Regions from separate parts of the Mesorhizobium sp. M0491 genome, predicted to be linked through region 2. Evidence: riboswitches for the same ligand, from Rfam matches in the RefSeq annotation. Region 2 holds a riboswitch; each other region holds the start of a gene.
What was found. Region 2 has a riboswitch for cobalamin ahead of bluB (5,6-dimethylbenzimidazole synthase). Riboswitches for the same ligand answer to the same signal wherever they lie in the genome.
Positions count from the first base shown of each region.

Region 1: linked by a shared signal. The riboswitch ahead of NKI69_RS11505 (ABC transporter ATP-binding protein) and the one ahead of bluB (5,6-dimethylbenzimidazole synthase) in region 2 are both predicted to bind cobalamin.
Region 3: linked by a shared signal. The riboswitch ahead of NKI69_RS22200 (aromatic ring-hydroxylating oxygenase subunit alpha) and the one ahead of bluB (5,6-dimethylbenzimidazole synthase) in region 2 are both predicted to bind cobalamin.

Region 1 covers NZ_JAMYRE010000007.1:221,208-226,680, reverse strand. Annotated here, with positions in the region: gene NKI69_RS11520 (D-arabinono-1,4-lactone oxidase) at 1-300, shown strand, start outside; gene NKI69_RS11515 (DSD1 family PLP-dependent enzyme) at 300-1,439, shown strand; gene NKI69_RS11510 (AraC family transcriptional regulator) at 1,444-2,277, opposite strand; cobalamin riboswitch at 2,573-2,779, shown strand; gene NKI69_RS11505 (ABC transporter ATP-binding protein) at 2,942-3,730, shown strand; gene NKI69_RS11500 (ABC transporter substrate-binding protein) at 3,776-4,723, shown strand; gene NKI69_RS11495 (FecCD family ABC transporter permease) at 4,859-5,473, shown strand, end outside.
Region 2 covers NZ_JAMYRE010000023.1:20,337-25,809, forward strand. Annotated here, with positions in the region: gene NKI69_RS25830 (pirin family protein) at 1-589, opposite strand, end outside; gene NKI69_RS25835 (DUF2277 domain-containing protein) at 629-895, opposite strand; gene NKI69_RS25840 (exodeoxyribonuclease VII small subunit) at 1,007-1,258, opposite strand; gene NKI69_RS25845 (histone deacetylase family protein) at 1,262-2,188, opposite strand; cobalamin riboswitch at 2,310-2,489, shown strand; partial or broken gene bluB (5,6-dimethylbenzimidazole synthase) at 2,601-3,218, shown strand; gene NKI69_RS25855 (hypothetical protein) at 3,341-4,324, opposite strand; gene NKI69_RS25860 (TetR/AcrR family transcriptional regulator) at 4,608-5,216, opposite strand; gene NKI69_RS25865 (MFS transporter) at 5,338-5,473, shown strand, end outside.
Region 3 covers NZ_JAMYRE010000017.1:74,429-79,901, reverse strand. Annotated here, with positions in the region: gene NKI69_RS22215 (hypothetical protein) at 1-59, opposite strand, end outside; gene NKI69_RS22210 (PqqD family protein) at 108-539, opposite strand; gene NKI69_RS22205 (FAD-binding oxidoreductase) at 669-1,769, opposite strand; gene NKI69_RS22200 (aromatic ring-hydroxylating oxygenase subunit alpha) at 1,795-3,042, opposite strand; cobalamin riboswitch at 3,158-3,359, opposite strand; gene NKI69_RS22195 (DUF680 domain-containing protein) at 3,867-4,064, shown strand; gene NKI69_RS22190 (DUF680 domain-containing protein) at 4,136-4,336, shown strand; gene NKI69_RS22185 (DUF680 domain-containing protein) at 4,406-4,642, shown strand; gene NKI69_RS22180 (ABC transporter ATP-binding protein) at 4,720-5,473, opposite strand, start outside.

The DNA.
Region 1 (5,473 bases), on a different contig from region 2:
GAGGTGCGCACCGTTGCGCCCGACGAATTCTGGCTGTCGCCATTCTACAGGAGGCCGACCTGCTCGATCGCCATCCACCATGACGCGGCGAACGATCCGCTGCCATTCATGCGGGCGGCCGAACCTATCTTCCGCAGATATGGCGGCAGGCCGCATTGGGGCAAGATGCACAGCCTCAAGGCCGCGGAGCTGAAAAAGCTCTACCCGCGCTGGGACGACGCCATGGCGGTGCGCCGCGACATCGATCCGCAAAACCGCTTTGTCTCACCCTACATGGCCGGCCTGTTCGGCATCGAATGATGAGCACCTATTTTTCCACCCTGTCGGATGCGCTGAAGGAAGCCGGCATCTTCCAGCCCTGCCTGCTGCTCGATCGCGACCGGCTGGACAGCAACATTGCCCTGGTGAAAGACAGGCTCGACCCCGGCCTTGCTGTGCGGTTGGTCGACAAATCGCTCGCCTGCCTGCCGCTGCTTGCGCATATCGGCAAGGCGCTCGGCACCAATCATGTCATGACCTTCCATCCGCCGATCAGCGAGGCGGTGCTGAAGGCGTTTCCGGATGCCGATCTGCTGTATGGCAAGCCGATGCCTGTCGATGCGGCAAGGGCTGTGCTTTCGAGGGGCGCGGTCGACTGGTCGCGTGTCTGCTGGCTGATCGACAGCGAGGAGAGACTGGCGGAATATGGCGCCCTCGCTGGCGAACTCGGCATCGGCCTGCGCATCGCTTTCGAGATCGATGTCGGGCTGCATCGCGGCGGGTTCGCCAATCCTGAGGCCTTGTCGAAGGCGTTGAGCGCGTTGCCGGCCCGGCTGCATTGCGAAGGCGTCATGGCCTACGAGGCGCATGCGCCGCTCATTCCCGGCCTTTTCGGCGGACCGGCAAAGGCATTGGCCAAGGCGTCGGCGCAGGCCTCGGCGTTCGTCGCCTGTCTCGGCGCCGACCAGCGCCGTATCCTGAACATCGGCGGCAGCAAGACCGCGCTGCTTCATCATGGCGGCATGGCCAACGAGGTCTCGATGGGCTCCGCCTTCGTGCTGCCCAGCGACTTCGATACGCCAGGACTCGACGGCTTCCAGCCGGCGGCCTTCATCGCCACGCCGATCCTGAAAATGGTCGAGCCGATGCTGCCTGGCCCGCCGGCCGTCACCCGCCTGCTGCAGGCGCTCGGCCGCTTCCCGCGCAAGGGCTGCTATCTCTATGGCGGCAAGTGGATGGCCGAGCCCGTCTTCCCCGAAGGCATGAAGGCGAACGGGCTGCTCGGCCTGTCCTCCAACCAGCAATTCATGGGCTTGCCCGCCGACGCGACCGCAAAACCCGGCGACTACGCGTTTCTAAGGCCGACGCAGAGCGAAGCCGTGCTGCAGCAGTTCGGGTCGATCGCTGTGTTTTCCGGCGGCGGGATAGTCGATCGCTGGCCGGCGCTGCCGATGGCCTGACCGACTACGCCTTCACCGGTATCCAGATCTCCAGCCCGCCATTGCCGCTGCGCGGGTCGAACTCAGGGCCGTAGCGTTCGAATTCCGGCGCATCCGATATCTCGTGGCCGGAAGCCGGCAGCCATTTGTTCCAGATCGTATTGACCGTGCGGCGGATGGTCGAGATGTGTTCGCGGTGGGCAAAGACCGCATATTTCTGCGCCGGCACCCGCACCCGGCTGAATTCCCTCGGCAGGTCGGAAAAATCAGACACTTCGACGCCGGCGATGTAGTCGAAATTGCCGGCATCGTCGCCGTTGACGCAGACGCCATAGGCGACATCGCCGGTCTCGCCCGGAATGTTGCCGATATAGGGGCCGAAGCGCTGCCATTGCATCGGAATGGCGGCGCTGGTTTCGCAGCTGTAGCGTTCGCCGAGGCCGGCGATCAGGAACGGCCGGCTGGTCTCGAAACGCGGTGGTTCGAGATTGGTGAGGAAGGACTGGTCCATCAGGATCGGCTCCACGAGGTCGAGCTTGTCGAGTGTGCCTTGCGCGCGCACCAGTTCCGGCGTGGTGCCGAACTGATCGCGGAAGGCACGGGTGAACGCCTCATGCGAGTTGTAGCCGGCGTCGAGCGCGACGGAGAGAATGTCGGGCGCCCCGCCGGCCAGCTTGCGCGCCGCCTCGGTGAGCCGGCGTGAGCGCATGTAGCCCATCACCGAGCGGCCCGTGGCAGCGCCGAAAGCCCGCGTCACATGAAAACGCGACACGCCGCTGCTTTGCGCGATATCGTCAAGCGAGATCGCCTCCGGCAGATGACTTTCGACGAACCACAGCGCTTTCTCGGTCGGGTTCATTTTGCTCCTCGCATTGGCCAGATCATCCTGCCGTTTCCTGGCGCGGCCAGTTTGATCGAAATTGCGCATCCCGCGCAATCGAACCGATCCCGTCACAGTCGCACACCGATATGGCACAGCGGTCGAGCGCCCCTTGCCGCCGACGAGCCAAATTCGGCAGGCTTCGCTTGACAGCGCCAGGCGGCATCCTCTAAATGCGTAATGTTATTACATATCGAGAGCGTGAAATGCATGTTTCCCCTAGCCGGCCCACCACTCCGTCCGAGAAATCCATTGCGAAGCGATTGGAGGAAATCTACGCTGAAGCGGTGATGGTCCCCGAGTCGAAAGGCGAGGGGTGAAAAGGGAACACGGTGAGATCCCCAGGGGTCCAGGCCGTGGCTGCCCCCGCAACTGTAAGCGGCGAGCAAAATCCGTGAATGCCACTGGCCGGCAAGGCTGGGAAGGCAGGATGGCGCAACGACCCGCGAGCCAGGAGACCTGCCATCACTGAGTTGACCGGACGGGGTGTGCCGGGAGGAAACGCGAATCCCGGTCTTGTCGGCCGCTTCGCCAGCTTCCTTCCGTCGCCAGTTTTGGAAAGTGACGGAAAGTTGGACGGCTCTATCGATCATCGCATCATCGTGTGCACGCTTTGCCATCCCGGCAATCTGGCGGGCAGCCGATGACCGTAGCGCTTCTCGAAGCACATGACCTCTGCGCCATGGCCAATGGGCGGGATCTGGTCCAGGCGGTCAGCTTCTCGGTGGCCGCTGGCGATCGCCTAGCCATCATCGGTCCCAACGGCGCGGGCAAGACGACGCTGCTGCGCATGCTGTCGGGCATGCTGCGGCCGAGCTCCGGCGAGGTGAACCTCGGCGGGCGCCGGCTGGACGGGATTTCCGCCGCCGAGCGGGCGCTGCATATCGCCGTTGTCGGCCAGACCGACCAGCCCGATCCGCGGCTGGCGGTGATCGACTATGTCGAGCTGGGCCGGGTCCCGCACGCTCGGCTACGGCGCAGGAGCGAGGAGCGTGACATTGTCGTCGATGCGCTGCGCCGGACCGGCCTGCTGCCGCTGCTTGGCCGCACCATCGGCTCCCTGTCGGGCGGCGAGCGCCAGCGCGCCCAACTGGCGCGCGCCATCGCCCAGCAGCCAAAGATCCTGTTCCTCGACGAGCCGACCAACCATCTCGACCCGCGCGCCCGCGGCGAACTGCTTGAACTCGTGGCCGGCTTCGAGATGATGGTGATCGCGGTGCTGCACGATCTGGCGCTGGTGGCACCGTTCGCCACCAGGGTGGCGGTGATGAACCATGCCCGTCTGCAAGCGCTCGCCGCACCGCGCGAAGCGCTGACCCAAAAGCTGATTCGCGAAATTTTCGGCATCGATGTGCTGCGTCTGCGCCATCCGACCGAAGACCGCGAACTGACGGTGTTCGATGTTCCGAACCGTGCCGCGCCGCCATCCTGATTGAAGCCGTCCCATATCGATCATCCCGTCCACAGGAGCAAACCCTTGAAACGCCTTGCTTTTTCGCTTGCCTTCTCGCTGCTGGCCTCGACAGCCCTGGCCTTCCCGGTAACTGTCGACAGCTGCGGCAAGCCGCTGACCTTCGATGCGCCGCCGAAGCGCGCCGTCATCCAGGATCTCAACATGGCCGAGATGGCTTTCGCGCTGAAACTGCAGCCGTCGATCGTCGGCCTGACCGGCATCACCGGATGGTACAAGGTGGGTCCTGAGTTCAAGGCCGAGCAGGGTTCGATCCCGGAACTGGCGCCGAAATATCCGACGCTCGAAAACCTCGTCGCGGTCGAGCCCGATTTTTTCTTCGCCGGCTGGTATTATGGCATGAAGCCGGGTGGTGAAGTGACGCCCGACACGCTTGCTCCGCACGGCATCAAGACGCTGGTGCTGACGGAAAGCTGCGTCCATCTCGACAAGAGCCGCCCCGCCGCCTCGATGGACCTGCTCTATGGCGACGTCGAAAAGCTGGGCAAGATCTTCGGCAAGGAGGCCGAAGCTGAGAAGCTTGTCTCCGGCTGGAAGACGCGGCTCGCCGACATCACCGCCAAGGTCGGCGACGCCAAGGGAACGCGGGTCTTCCTCTATGATTCCGGCGAGGACAAGCCGTTCACCGCAGGCAAATTCGCCATCCCCAGCGCCATGATATCAGCCGCCGGCGGCGACAACATTATGGCCGACATGGATACCAGTTGGGGCAATACGGACTGGGAAACGGTGGCGTCGCGCAATCCGCAATTCCTCATCCTGCTCGATTACCAGGATGGCGGTGGCTACAGGAAACTGCTCGATTTCCTGAAGGCGCATCCGGCGATGAAGGAGACGGACGCGGTCAAGAACGAGCGCTTCGTCGCCCTGCGCTATGCCGAACTGACGCCGGGCCCGGCCAACATCGAAGCGATCGACAAGATCGCCAAGGCCATGCATCCGGAAGCGTTTTGATGCCTGTCGCCCAAAAGTGCGCAGCGGTTTTGGGGCAACGACATGCATGAACAAAAGATGCTGGAAGTGCGTCGCACGCGTCCTGACAGACACGACGCATTTCCAGGCTTGCGTCATCCGGCATTTGCACTGGCCATGATGGTGGGAGCGGCGGCGATCGCCGCTCTCGCTCTGCTGTCGATCGCCTACGGCTCGACGCTGATCCCGCTGACCGATGTTGTTGCCGCGCTTGGCCGCGCAGTCGGCTTCAGCGGGCACGACGTGGCCGGGCCGGTCGGCAAGATCGTCGTCGACCTGCGGCTGCCGCGCACGATCCTGGCCATCTGCGTCGGGGCCGGTCTCGGCGTCGTCGGTGCGCTGCTGCAGACGGTGACCCGCAACGACCTTGCCGACCCGTTCCTGTTCGGCCTGTCGTCGGGCGCCGCCGCGGGTGCGGTTTCCGTCATCACCGTCTTCGGCGACAGTTTCGGCATCTGGACATTGCCGGTCGCGGCCTTCACCGGCGGCATATTGGCTGCCGGCGTCGTGCTGCTGCTGGTTGCGCGGGTGAGGGGGCAAGGCCCGGAGCGGCTGATCCTTGCCGGCCTTGCCGTGTCCTTCATGTTCACCGCCTTGACCAACTATCTTGTCTTTGCCGGCGATCAGCGCGCCGCCCACTCCGTGCTGTTCTGGACCATGGGCGGCCTTGGCCTGGCGCGCTGGGATAATATCTGGCTGGGCGCGCTGGGAGCAGGCACCATTCTGGCTTAC
Region 2 (5,473 bases):
GGCGCAGGTCGGCGTAGAGCGTCTCCGTGTCGGCCCTGACCGGGGACCGCAGTCCCTGGAAATCGCCGATGATGAGGCGCCCGTTGACGCCTTCGGCTTCGATCTCGGGAAGCCGAAGCGCTGCGGTATTCTCGAAAACCGGAGCCACCTCTTCCTTGTCGTCCGGCAGAGCCAGCCATGTCTGCAGGCCGGATACCGACATCGGCGCGCCACGCAGTTCCTCCGGCGTACGCTCCGAATGGACGATGCCGCGGCCGGCGGTCATCAAATTCACGTCGCCGGGCTGAATGACCATTTCGGTGCCGAGTGAATCGCGGTGCCGGATCTTGCCGTCGAACAGATAGGTGACCGTCGACAGGCCGATATGCGGATGCGGACGGACATCCAGTGCCTGACCGGCGCGCAGGATCGCGGGACCCATGCGGTCGAAGAAGATGAACGGCCCCACCAGCCGCCTTTTTGCCGTCGGCAGGGCACGGCGCACCTGAAAACCGCCGATATCCTTGGCGTTGGGTATGACCATCAATTCGATCTGATCGCTGGCGAAGGCATCGCCTGCCTCAGGGTCTTTCCCGGGGAAGAAGCTCATGGACTCTCCTTGTCGGTGGTCGAAGGCCGCCTGGCCGCATCAGGCAAAGCGGATCGCCGCCTTTGCCCGCAGCTTGGCCGCCACCTCTTCGCGATTACGCGGATGCTGGTGGGTTTCCAGGGAATCGAGCAGTTCGCGCGCCGAGGCGGCGATGGCTTCGACGGCATGGTCGAAGGCGTGCTGGTTCTGCTTCGAGGGTCGCGTGGTTCCGCTCAGCTTGCGGACGAACTGAAGAGCCGCGTCGCGCACCTCGTCATTGGTTGCCGGCGGATCAAAATTGAACAGGGTCTTGATGTTTCTGCACATCGCTTCCGTATCTCCTCTTGTCCTTGAGCTGTTTCAATCGGAACGAGTTATATCCTCGATCATGATCATGTCCAAAAACCGGTGAGGCGAGGCCATCGTTCGGACCGAGCCTCAATCCGCGTCGAGTGGCTCCGTTCCAACCGGCTTGCCGTCGCGCGACAGCCTGATCTTCTCGACCTTGTCCTCGGCGGCCTTCAGCAGCCGGTCGCAATGCGCCTTCAGCGCCTCACCACGCTCATAGATCTTGATCGACTGGTCGAGCGGCACGTCGCCACGCTCCAGATCATCGACGATCTTCTCCAGCGCATCGAGTGCCTGCTCGAAGCTCATCGCCTTGACGTCTTCGTTGGTCTCATCGGCCATCATTCATCCTTTCATCAGTCGCCCGACATGGGCGGCGACCGAAAATGCCAATCCCTGCAGATCGTAGCCGCCCTCGAGCAGGCTGACGAGCCGGTTGCCGCTGTGGCGTGCCGCGCGCTGCATCAGCTGGCCGGTCGCCCAGTCGAAATCATCCTCGGTCAGATTGATCTCGGCCAGCGGATCGCGGTGGTGCGCGTCGAACCCCGCCGAAATGATGATCAGGTCGGGCGCGAAATTGTCGAGCGCGGGCAGGACGCGCGACAGGAAGGCATCGCGAAACACTTCGCTGCCGGTCTGCGGCGCCAGCGGTGCGTTGACGATGTTGCCGGCGCCCGTTTCGGTCTTCGCTCCGGTGCCGGGATAAAGCGGCATCTGGTGTGTCGAGCAATAGAGCACCGACGGATCGTCCCAGAAAATATCCTGCGTGCCATTGCCGTGATGCACGTCCCAGTCGACGACGGCAACGCGCTCGACACCGTGTTTCTTCTGCGCATAACGCGCCGCGATCGCCGCCGTGTTGAACAGGCAAAAGCCCATCGCCGTGGTCTTTTCGGCATGATGGCCGGGCGGCCGGGCGGCGACGAAGACGTTGTCGGCGCGGCCCGAAAAGACATCATCGACGGCGGCGTTGGCGGCGCCGATCGCGGTGATCGCCGCTTGCCAGCTCTTCGGGCTGGCAGTGGTGTCGGCATCGATGCGGGCAATCCCCTCGTCGGGGATGGCGGCGCGCACGCGGGCGACGAAATCGGCGGGATGCGCGTAGAGGATGGTGGCCTCGTCGCCTTCCGGCGCCTGAATACGATCGAGCCCGGCAAAGGCTTCGTCGTCGAGCACGCGCTCGATGGCGCGTAAGCGGTCGGGCCGCTCGGGATGTCCGGGCGGCGTGAGATGCTCGAGGAAGATCGGATGGGTGTAGAGACGGGTGGTCATCGTCCTAATCTAGTGACCCGGATCGACAAAGGCCATGCACGGGCGGCCGATGACTGGGGAAAATCGCGACTGCGTCCATTCGCGTCGCCGCAGGCATTGGCCCCGCGGGCGCTTCGGCGTAAGGTCCCTGGTACTGCCTGGTGCCCGCCGCAAGCGGGAGAATCGGGAACACGGTTGAATTCCGTGGCGTGCCCAACGCTGTGAGGGGGACCGCGCCGGTAAATGCCACTGTCGATGACGGGAAGGCACCGGACGCGGGTTGATCCCGAGCCAGAAGACCGGCCTGGCAGGCATTGTCATCCGCGTGGTCAGGCGGATGGCATCAGAGCGACGTGCGTCTACTTGGACGCACAAAGTACGCTCTGTCAGTTTTGAATCTGCAATCGCAAGGGGACAAGCGATGCCGGAACACATGACCGCTGCCATTGACGATGGATTTGACCAGAATGCGCGCGATGCGGTCTACCGCGCCATGTTCACGCGGCGTGACGTGCGCAGCCATTTCCTGCCCACCGCGATCGATGACGACGTGCTGGCACGGCTGCTGCTTGCCGCCCATCACGCGCCATCGGTCGGCTTCATGCAGCCATGGAATTTCATTGTCATTCGCGATGTCAAACGACGGGCGGAGGTGCGCGACCTGTTCCTGGCCGCGCGAGAACAGGAACTGCCGGCGATCGAGGCGGAAAAACAGGCGCTGTACCGCAAGCTCAAGCTGGAAGGCATCTGCGAGAGCGCGCTCAACATCTGCATCACCTGCGACCGGCAGCGCTCGAAGGGTTCGCCGCTGGGACGCTGGCACAATCCGGAGATGGATCTCTACAGCACCGTCTGCGCGGTGCAGAATTTCTGGCTGGCCGCGCGTGCCGAGGGCGTTGGCGTCGGCTGGGTGAGCATCATCGAGGCTGAGGCGCTGAAGCGGCTGTTGGCCATTCCGGATCACGTAACGCCGGTCGCCTATCTCTGCGTCGGCCGTGTTTCCGAGTTCGCTCCCAAACCGGACCTTGAAACGCATGGCTGGGGACGGCGGCTGCCGCTGCCGGAGCTGATCATGAGCGAGACCTTTTCCGGGCAAGGCGAGACACAGCTCAAATCCACCGTGGCGCGCCTCAACACCGTTCCTGCCTCACCAGACACCATCCGCCCAGCCGATCAGGGTGTGGCGCCGGCCGTAGCCCAGCGCGAACCGCCGAAGGAGGCCAGCGCCTTGTCCTTGAGCTCCCTGAACTTCGACGATGCCTCGGCCAGCCGGGCGTCCCAGGCCGGATCGGGCACCTGGCCCGCGATGGTCTTGAAATAGACCTGCATCAGGCAGGCGATGGCGAAAGGCTCGATGAACGCCGCCTTGAATGCCCAGGCGAAGACGATGGCGAGCACAAAAGCCCAGCCGGCGAGCTGGCCAGGCATCAGGAACAGAATCGCACCGGCAGGTGCCAGCATCATCAGAAAGATGATGAACGACATGCCCCACATGATGACCGCCAGCCAGACGGCGTTCTTGACCATGACCTTGCCGTTCTGAGCATAGAGCACTACGCCTTGGCGCGCCGTCTCGAAGGGCGAGGCTGAATTGATGCGGATGTTGTAGCCGAGGATGATCTCGTCGACATAGGTCAGCGACAGGCGGATCACCGTGTTGATGAAGGAGACCAGGCCGCTCAGGCCTGGTATCGGCAGGAAGGCGGCGATACCGCCGAGCAGGCCGGTGATGGCACGGATGGCACCCTTGACGAGTCGGTCGACGACGAAAAGGATGTTGGCTTCGGCAAAACGCTGGGTGACGACATCCCTGGCGTAGGCGATCTGGTCCTGACCGCCGGGAATGTCGCGGCCGTCGATCAGATGAACCATGACGGCGATGTGGCCGGCCTTGACGACATAGAGGATGTATTCGCGGATCCAGTAGACGGCGATCGAGACGACGCCGAAACCGACCACGCCGCCCCACAGGGCAAACGACAGCGGCCCGTCGGGATCGGTGGAGATATTGCCAACGCCATAGCCGACGGAGGCGCCGGTGCCGGTTGCCATAATATAGGCCAGCGTGATGCCGAAATAGACGATCATGCGAAAGACGATGAACGGCCAGGTCCGCATCATGATGGACACCGACCGGCCGATCTCGAAATCCCACATGTGTCCCGAATCTCCGCCTCAGAGATGGTGGAAGAGGATGGACTCAACCCGGCGATTGTCAATTGCGGCCCTGACGCCAAAGGGCGACGAATTCGGGGTAACGGGTTGGTTCGGAGCCCGCCAGCGCGTTGGCTGACGGAGCATCAAACGAAAAACCCGCCTGTGCGGCCGGTCACTGGCGCAAATCAGCACCATGGACGAATATATACCTTAGCTGAGGGCATGGTGTCAAGAAAAATTCCTATCGTGAACAGCTGCCGGCACGAAAGCTCCGGTGAGAACTTCAATTCGACTGCGGATCCGGCTTCTTCAGCAGGCCTTCAAGCAGTTGCTTGAACGCCGTCACCACCTTCTTCGACGTCGTTTCGGGGTCATTCGAATTGGCGATCCGTTGCGCTGCCTGGCTGCTCGCTCCGATGATCAGTCGCGAGGCGGTCTCGGGGTCGAGGCTGGAGACAACGACCCCCTCCTCCTGCAGCGCGGTCAGATGGTCGGTCATTGAAGCGATGCACGCACTGGCATTCGGCCATTGCGCTGGATCCCCCAGCACGGCCGGGCCATCGCGGAACATGATGCGCTGGATTTCCGGCTCCAGCGCCATCTCGATATAGGTCGAGCACTCGTCGACGAAATGTTGCCAGCGGGTCGGTGCTCTCGACGCGACCTCATTGATGCGCGCCGCCATCTCGCCGTCAATCTGGGCTATGACCGCCTGCAACAGCCCCTTCTTGTCGCCGAAATGATGATAGAGCGCACCGCGCGTCAGCCCGGCCGAAGCGGTGAAATCATCCATCGAGGCTTCCGCATAGCCTGTTGTGCCGAAGGCATGACGGGCCGCCGCAATAAGCTTTGCGCGCGTCTCGGCGATCATCTCCTTGCGGGGTTTGTGCATGTGTCCTGGACCTATTCACATACGCTTCGTATGCTAATTGACATACGCGGCGTATGCTCTATCTAATCATCATACGCTCCGTATGTAATTGTCCAATCGTCCTTTGTCGAGGAACCAACCGATGCAAAATCCCTATGCGGAAATCTTTCGTGCCCCCGGCGCCAAGGGCTTTGCGGCCGCCGGCTTCCTAGCGCGCCTGCCGATCGCCATGGCGCCCATCGGCATCGTGGCGATGCTGTCGCAGGCGCGCGGCGAAT
Region 3 (5,473 bases), on a different contig from region 2:
GCTTGTGCCAGGACATGACGTGCGTAGTCAGCCAGGTTTTCGAGAGTGACTTTCGGCATGATTTGCCTGTTCCGGAGCTGTCCGGCAGCGAGAACCTAGTGGGCGGCTCAGTTGGCCTGCTTTACCGCCGGCCAGCCGAGGGGCTCCTCGACCTCGTGGATGGGATCGACGACGATGAGATCGGCGAGATCATCATGGATATCGACCTTGAGGGGCTCTCTGGCAGCGGCGAGCTGAGCCAGAAATTCGCTGGAAACCGGTCTTGCCACGCCATCGGTTACGGCCGCCAGCAAGCCGAATTCGAGCAATTGTGAAACAAAGCCGTCAATCGCGGCGGCATCGAGGGCGCCAATTCCGGTCGCGGCGCCGACCAGTTCGGAGGCAGGCACGCCGGACGACAGTGCATCCCAAAGCCTGCTGCCTGAATCAGAAAAGCCGAAATATTTGCCCGTGGTCAGGTCAAGAACGACGGCTTCGCCGTCGAAGGATTCAAAGACGATATCCTTGCTGGCAATGGCATAGATGCCGGATTGTCGCATATTTGCTCCCCCGCCGAGCAGGCCGCGGAGATGATCTTCGGGCCTTACGGTCAACCCCACCGTTGCAGGCGTCTAACCATTTGCAGGGTTTTTGGCAAGATGGCGCAGGCTCCGGGCGAGCGCAGCCGGTCACGCTTCGATTTCAAGCGCCGAAAGCGGCTTCGAGCAACAGGCGAGGATAAAGCCGTCCTCGATTTCGTGATCGAGGATGCCGCCATTGTGACTCATCTCGACGTCGCCCGCGACCTTCCTCACCTTGCAGGTGCCGCACAGGCCGAACTCGCAGGCGGCGGGAATCCGCACCCCAGAGGCGCGTGCCGTCTGCAGCACGGTCTGGCCGGCGACGCATTCGGCATCGACATCGGAAAGCGAGAACCGGATTGGTGTCACGGCCTCGACTGCAGCAGCGGCGCCGTCTTCCGCCGGCGGCGAGAACGGCGCCGGGATCTCCTCCACGGCAGGCGCCGCGAAGCTTTCCTGATGGTATTTCGCCATGTCGAAGCCGGCGGCTTCCAGCATGCCGCGCACGGCGCGCATGAAGGGATCGGGGCCGCAGCAGAAGATCTCGCGCTCGCGGAAATCGGGCGCCAGCAATGGCAGCCGGATCGCGTCGATGCGGCCCATATGGCCGAACCAGCCCTCGCGGCTCGACCGCTCCTCGATCATGAAGCCGAGCGACAGGCCGGGCATGCGGCTGCCGAGCAGCTCGAGTTCCTTGCGGAAAATGATCTCTTCCGGGCGGCGCGCGCAGTTGACGAAGCCGACATCGGTCCATGGCGCGCAGTCGTTCAGCCAGCGCAGCATCGACATCATCGGCGTCACGCCGGAGCCGGCCGAAATGAACAGATATTTGGCCGCCGGGTGGCTGTGCAGCGAGAAGTCGCCGGTCGGCCCATAGGCCTTGACGTGCGAACCGGGCGTCAGATGGTCGAACATCCAGCGCGTACCGGTGCTGCCCGCCTGCGCCTTGACCGTCACCGCGATCGAGAACGGCCGCGACGGCGAGGACGACAGCGTGTAGGTGCGCATCAGCGGCCCGTCCGATGTCGGCAATTCCAGCGTCACGAACTGGCCCGGTTTGTAGCGGAACCAGGTCTGGTTGTCGGAGCGGAAGGTGAAGGTCTTCACGTCAGGCGCTTCGTCACTGACGCCGATCACTTCCAGCACCTGCAGCCTGTCGTTCCAGGGCGTCATCTGGTCGAGATGGCGATAGAGGCCAAGGTCCGTCATCGCATTCATCCTCTTGTCCCCTGGGCTAGGCGACGCTGCGCAGGGCCGGCCGGTCGCCTTCTGCAAGGCGCGGTCCGATGAACGACGCGTACCACTCGACGAACTGGATCACGCCGCCCTCATGCAGCTCCGAATAGGGGCCTGGTTCGTAGGCCGGCGACAAGATGCCGAAGGCGTTTTCCTCGACGATGCGACGGTCCTGGTCGTTGGTCTCGGTCCAGACATGGGTGAGCTCAGCGAGATCGTAGTCGACGCCTTCGACCGCATCCTTGTGGACGAGCCATTTTGTCGTCACCGCGGTTTCCGTGGCACTGATCGGCAGCACGCGGAAGGTGACGGCATGGTCGCCGAGGATATGGTTCCAGGTTGTCGGATAATGATAAAGCAGCAAGGAGCCGATGCGGTCGGTTGAAACGCTGTCGGACAGGTTCTTCTGGACCGCCCGTTTTCCCGTCATGGTGTAGCTGACGGCATCGCGCAGCAGCGGCGCGCGGGTGGCGCGGTACTGCCCTGCCGGATCGATGCGGAATTTGCTCGGCAGGCCTGATGCCTCGCATTTGGCCCAGTGCGCGACCATTTCAGGGTCGCTGTCGGCGCCGTTGACGCCGGTCACGGTCGGAGCCTCGGGGAAGGTCTTGCACAGCTCAGGATGATTGGCGGCGCAGTGATAGCACTCGCGGTTGTTTTCCCAGACCAGCTTCCAGTTGCCCTTCTCGACGATCGTGCTCTCGAAGGCGATCTTTGCTTCACGCAACCGGTGCGGCAAAAGATAGGGTTCGATCATCGCCCGCATCGGCGCGAAATCCGCCGGCTCCTTGGCCAGACAGATGAAGATGTAGCCGCCGACGCTCTCGCAGGCGACCGGCTTCAGGCTTAAATCACTCTTGTCGAAACCGTCGGCCATCTGGCGGGCAAACAGCAGGCGGCCGTCCAGCTCATAGGTCCACTGGTGATAGGGGCAGACGAGCTTTGCCGCCGTGCCCTTCTCCGTGTTGCATACACGGCTGCCGCGATGGCGGCAGGAATTGTGGAAGGCGTTGATCTTGCCGTGCTGGTCGCGGACAAGGACCACCGGATAGTCGCCGATCTGCACGGTGATGTAGCTGCCCGGCTTCGGCAGTTCGCAATCATGGCCGATGAACAGCCAGTCGCGATACCAGATCAGCTCCATGTCGAGCTTGAAGTAGTCCGGATCGGTGTAGAAGGGCTGCTCCAGCGAAAAGCCTTGCCGGCGCCCCTTCAGGAGCCTCAGCATGTCGTTGCGGGTATCCATGTCCTGTCCTCGTTTCTAAGGACTGAACTGGTGGTGATGGAGGAAGGATTGAAACGCAGGCCGGCTAGGTGCCAGACATGCGCTATCCACCTCTTGACCGCCCACCGCGATCAGTCGAGTCTAACAATCTCGGGCTGGTTTCCGGGCTCTGGAGTTGTCCTTGCGGACCATCGCGACACCTTCCCAGGCAGTTGCCCAGTGGTCTCCCGTTGCGACTTGAACTCCACCACCGTTGCGGGGGCAGCGCCGGATTCTGACCGGCTTCCCAATTCTCCGCCTCGTCGTCACGAAGCGGCACCTGAGATGGTATGATCTAACCACGATCGGGGGCGCGCCGTCGGCATGAAAACGACATCGTATCCATGCGGCGCGACACGGCCTGCGAACGTTCCCGCAGACCGTCGCGGGCTGAAATCCACCTCCCGGATGACCATTTTGCCGGCTGCGATATCCCCGAATCGGACCCCTTGGCGGGGTCAAAAAAGGTTAACGGTTTCGAAAAGTGACTATTAGCTCGATCTAAAATCGAACCGAACGGTTCGTTTCTGTTGACGGTGCGTGCAGGAGGGTGTGAACGCTGGGCCTCTGAAACAGTCAGTGATCCATCCAGCGGTTACACTTAACATGCTGATTTAAAGAAGAAAAATATACCCGTAGATTCCCTTGGCACAATTTCAAGGTGTGGATTCATGGTCCACACGGAACAACTTCGTGATTGGAAAAGGCGGGGTTGCCCTCCCACATCGGGGCTGTCCGAACGACGCGATTTCATTTCCAAGACACGCCGCTAGACGGACGGAAAAAGACGATACTGGAGTACAAAAATGAAAAAGATCATTCTCACTGCCGCAGCCCTTCTGGCCATTTCCGGCAGCGCCTTCGCTGGTAGCGACCACTACGGTTCGAACGCCGCGGCAGCCACTGCTGTCGACAGCTCGTACACCGCTTCGACCAAGAAGTCGGAACCGGCTGCTCAGGCGCCTGCCCAGGGTGCTGACCGCAACCTCTTCGGCAACAACTAACAGCCGATTCCCAGTCGACGGCGGGCTCGCCCGCCGCCCTGGCGAAATTCAGACATTCAGGAGTATTTAAGATGAACAAGATCCTCATTGCTGCCGCCGCCGTTCTGGCCATCTCCGGCAGCGCTTTCGCCGGCAGCGACAACTACGGTTCGAACGGCTCTAACCAGCCTGCCGCCGCAGTGGACCAGTCGTACACGGCTTCCACCAAGACCTCGGAACCGGCTGCCCAGACGCCCGCTCAGGGCAGCGACCGTAACCTCTTCGGTCGCTAACAGCCAATTTCGCAAGCGACGGCAGCTGTGTCTGCCGTCCTGGCGAAATCCAGAATTCAGGAGATTAAAATGAACAAGATCCTTATTGCTGCCGCCGCCGTTCTGGCCATCACCGGCAGCGCGTTCGCCGGCAGCGACAACTTTGGCTCCAATGGCGCCAATCAGCCTGCGGTTACTTCGGTTGACAGCGCGCATACGAGCTCGGTCCGCAACAGCGGTGGCCTCGTCGAGAAGCTGCTCAATTCGTCGGGCGACGTGGAGAAGTCCGCCCCTCAGGGCAGCGACCGGAATCTCTTCGGCCGTTAACAGCCGAAGCTGATCTTCTACAAAAGAGCGGCGGGCCTAGCCCGCCGCTCTTTTTGCGTCCAAGACGCGGTCCTGCCTCAGGCCGCCTTCGCTTCAGCCTCATGAAGGGCAAACGACCGTCCGTCAGCGTCGAAGATATGCAGGTCCTCGCCATTGGCGCTCAGCCGCAACGTCGAACCACGCTTGACCTCGACATTGCCGGGCAGCTTGGTCACCAGCGGCAGGTCGGCGCGACCGATGTCGACATAGACCAGCTGAACCTCGCCGAGCTGCTCGAGATAGTCGACCGTCCCCTCGAACAGATAGTCCGCGCCGCTGGCGATGATCAGGTCCTCCGGCCGCACGCCAAAGCTCACCGCAGCACCCTTCGCCGAAGCCGGCGTTGCGATCGGCACGGTTGCCTTGCGTCCGCCGACATGGCTGACGACGGTCGGATTGCCTGACTTGTCGATGGTCGCGGGCAGGATGTTCATGGCCGGCGAGCCAATGAACTGGGCAACGAACAGATTGCCGGGCTTCTTGTAGAGATCCATCGGCGTGCCGACCTGCTCGATATGGCCGTCCTTGAGCACCACGATGCGGTCGGCCAGCGTCATCGCCTCGACCTGATCGTGGGTGACGTAGATCATGGTCGTGTTGGGCATCGATTCCTTGAGCTTGGCGATTTCGATGCGGGTGGCGACGCGCAGCGCGGCGTCGAGGTTCGAAAGCGGCTCGTCGAACAGGAACACCTTCGGATTGCGCACGATGGCGCGGCCGATGGCGACGCGCTGGCGCTGGCCGCCTGACATCGCCTTGGGCAGGCGGTCGAGATATTTGGTCAATTGCAGG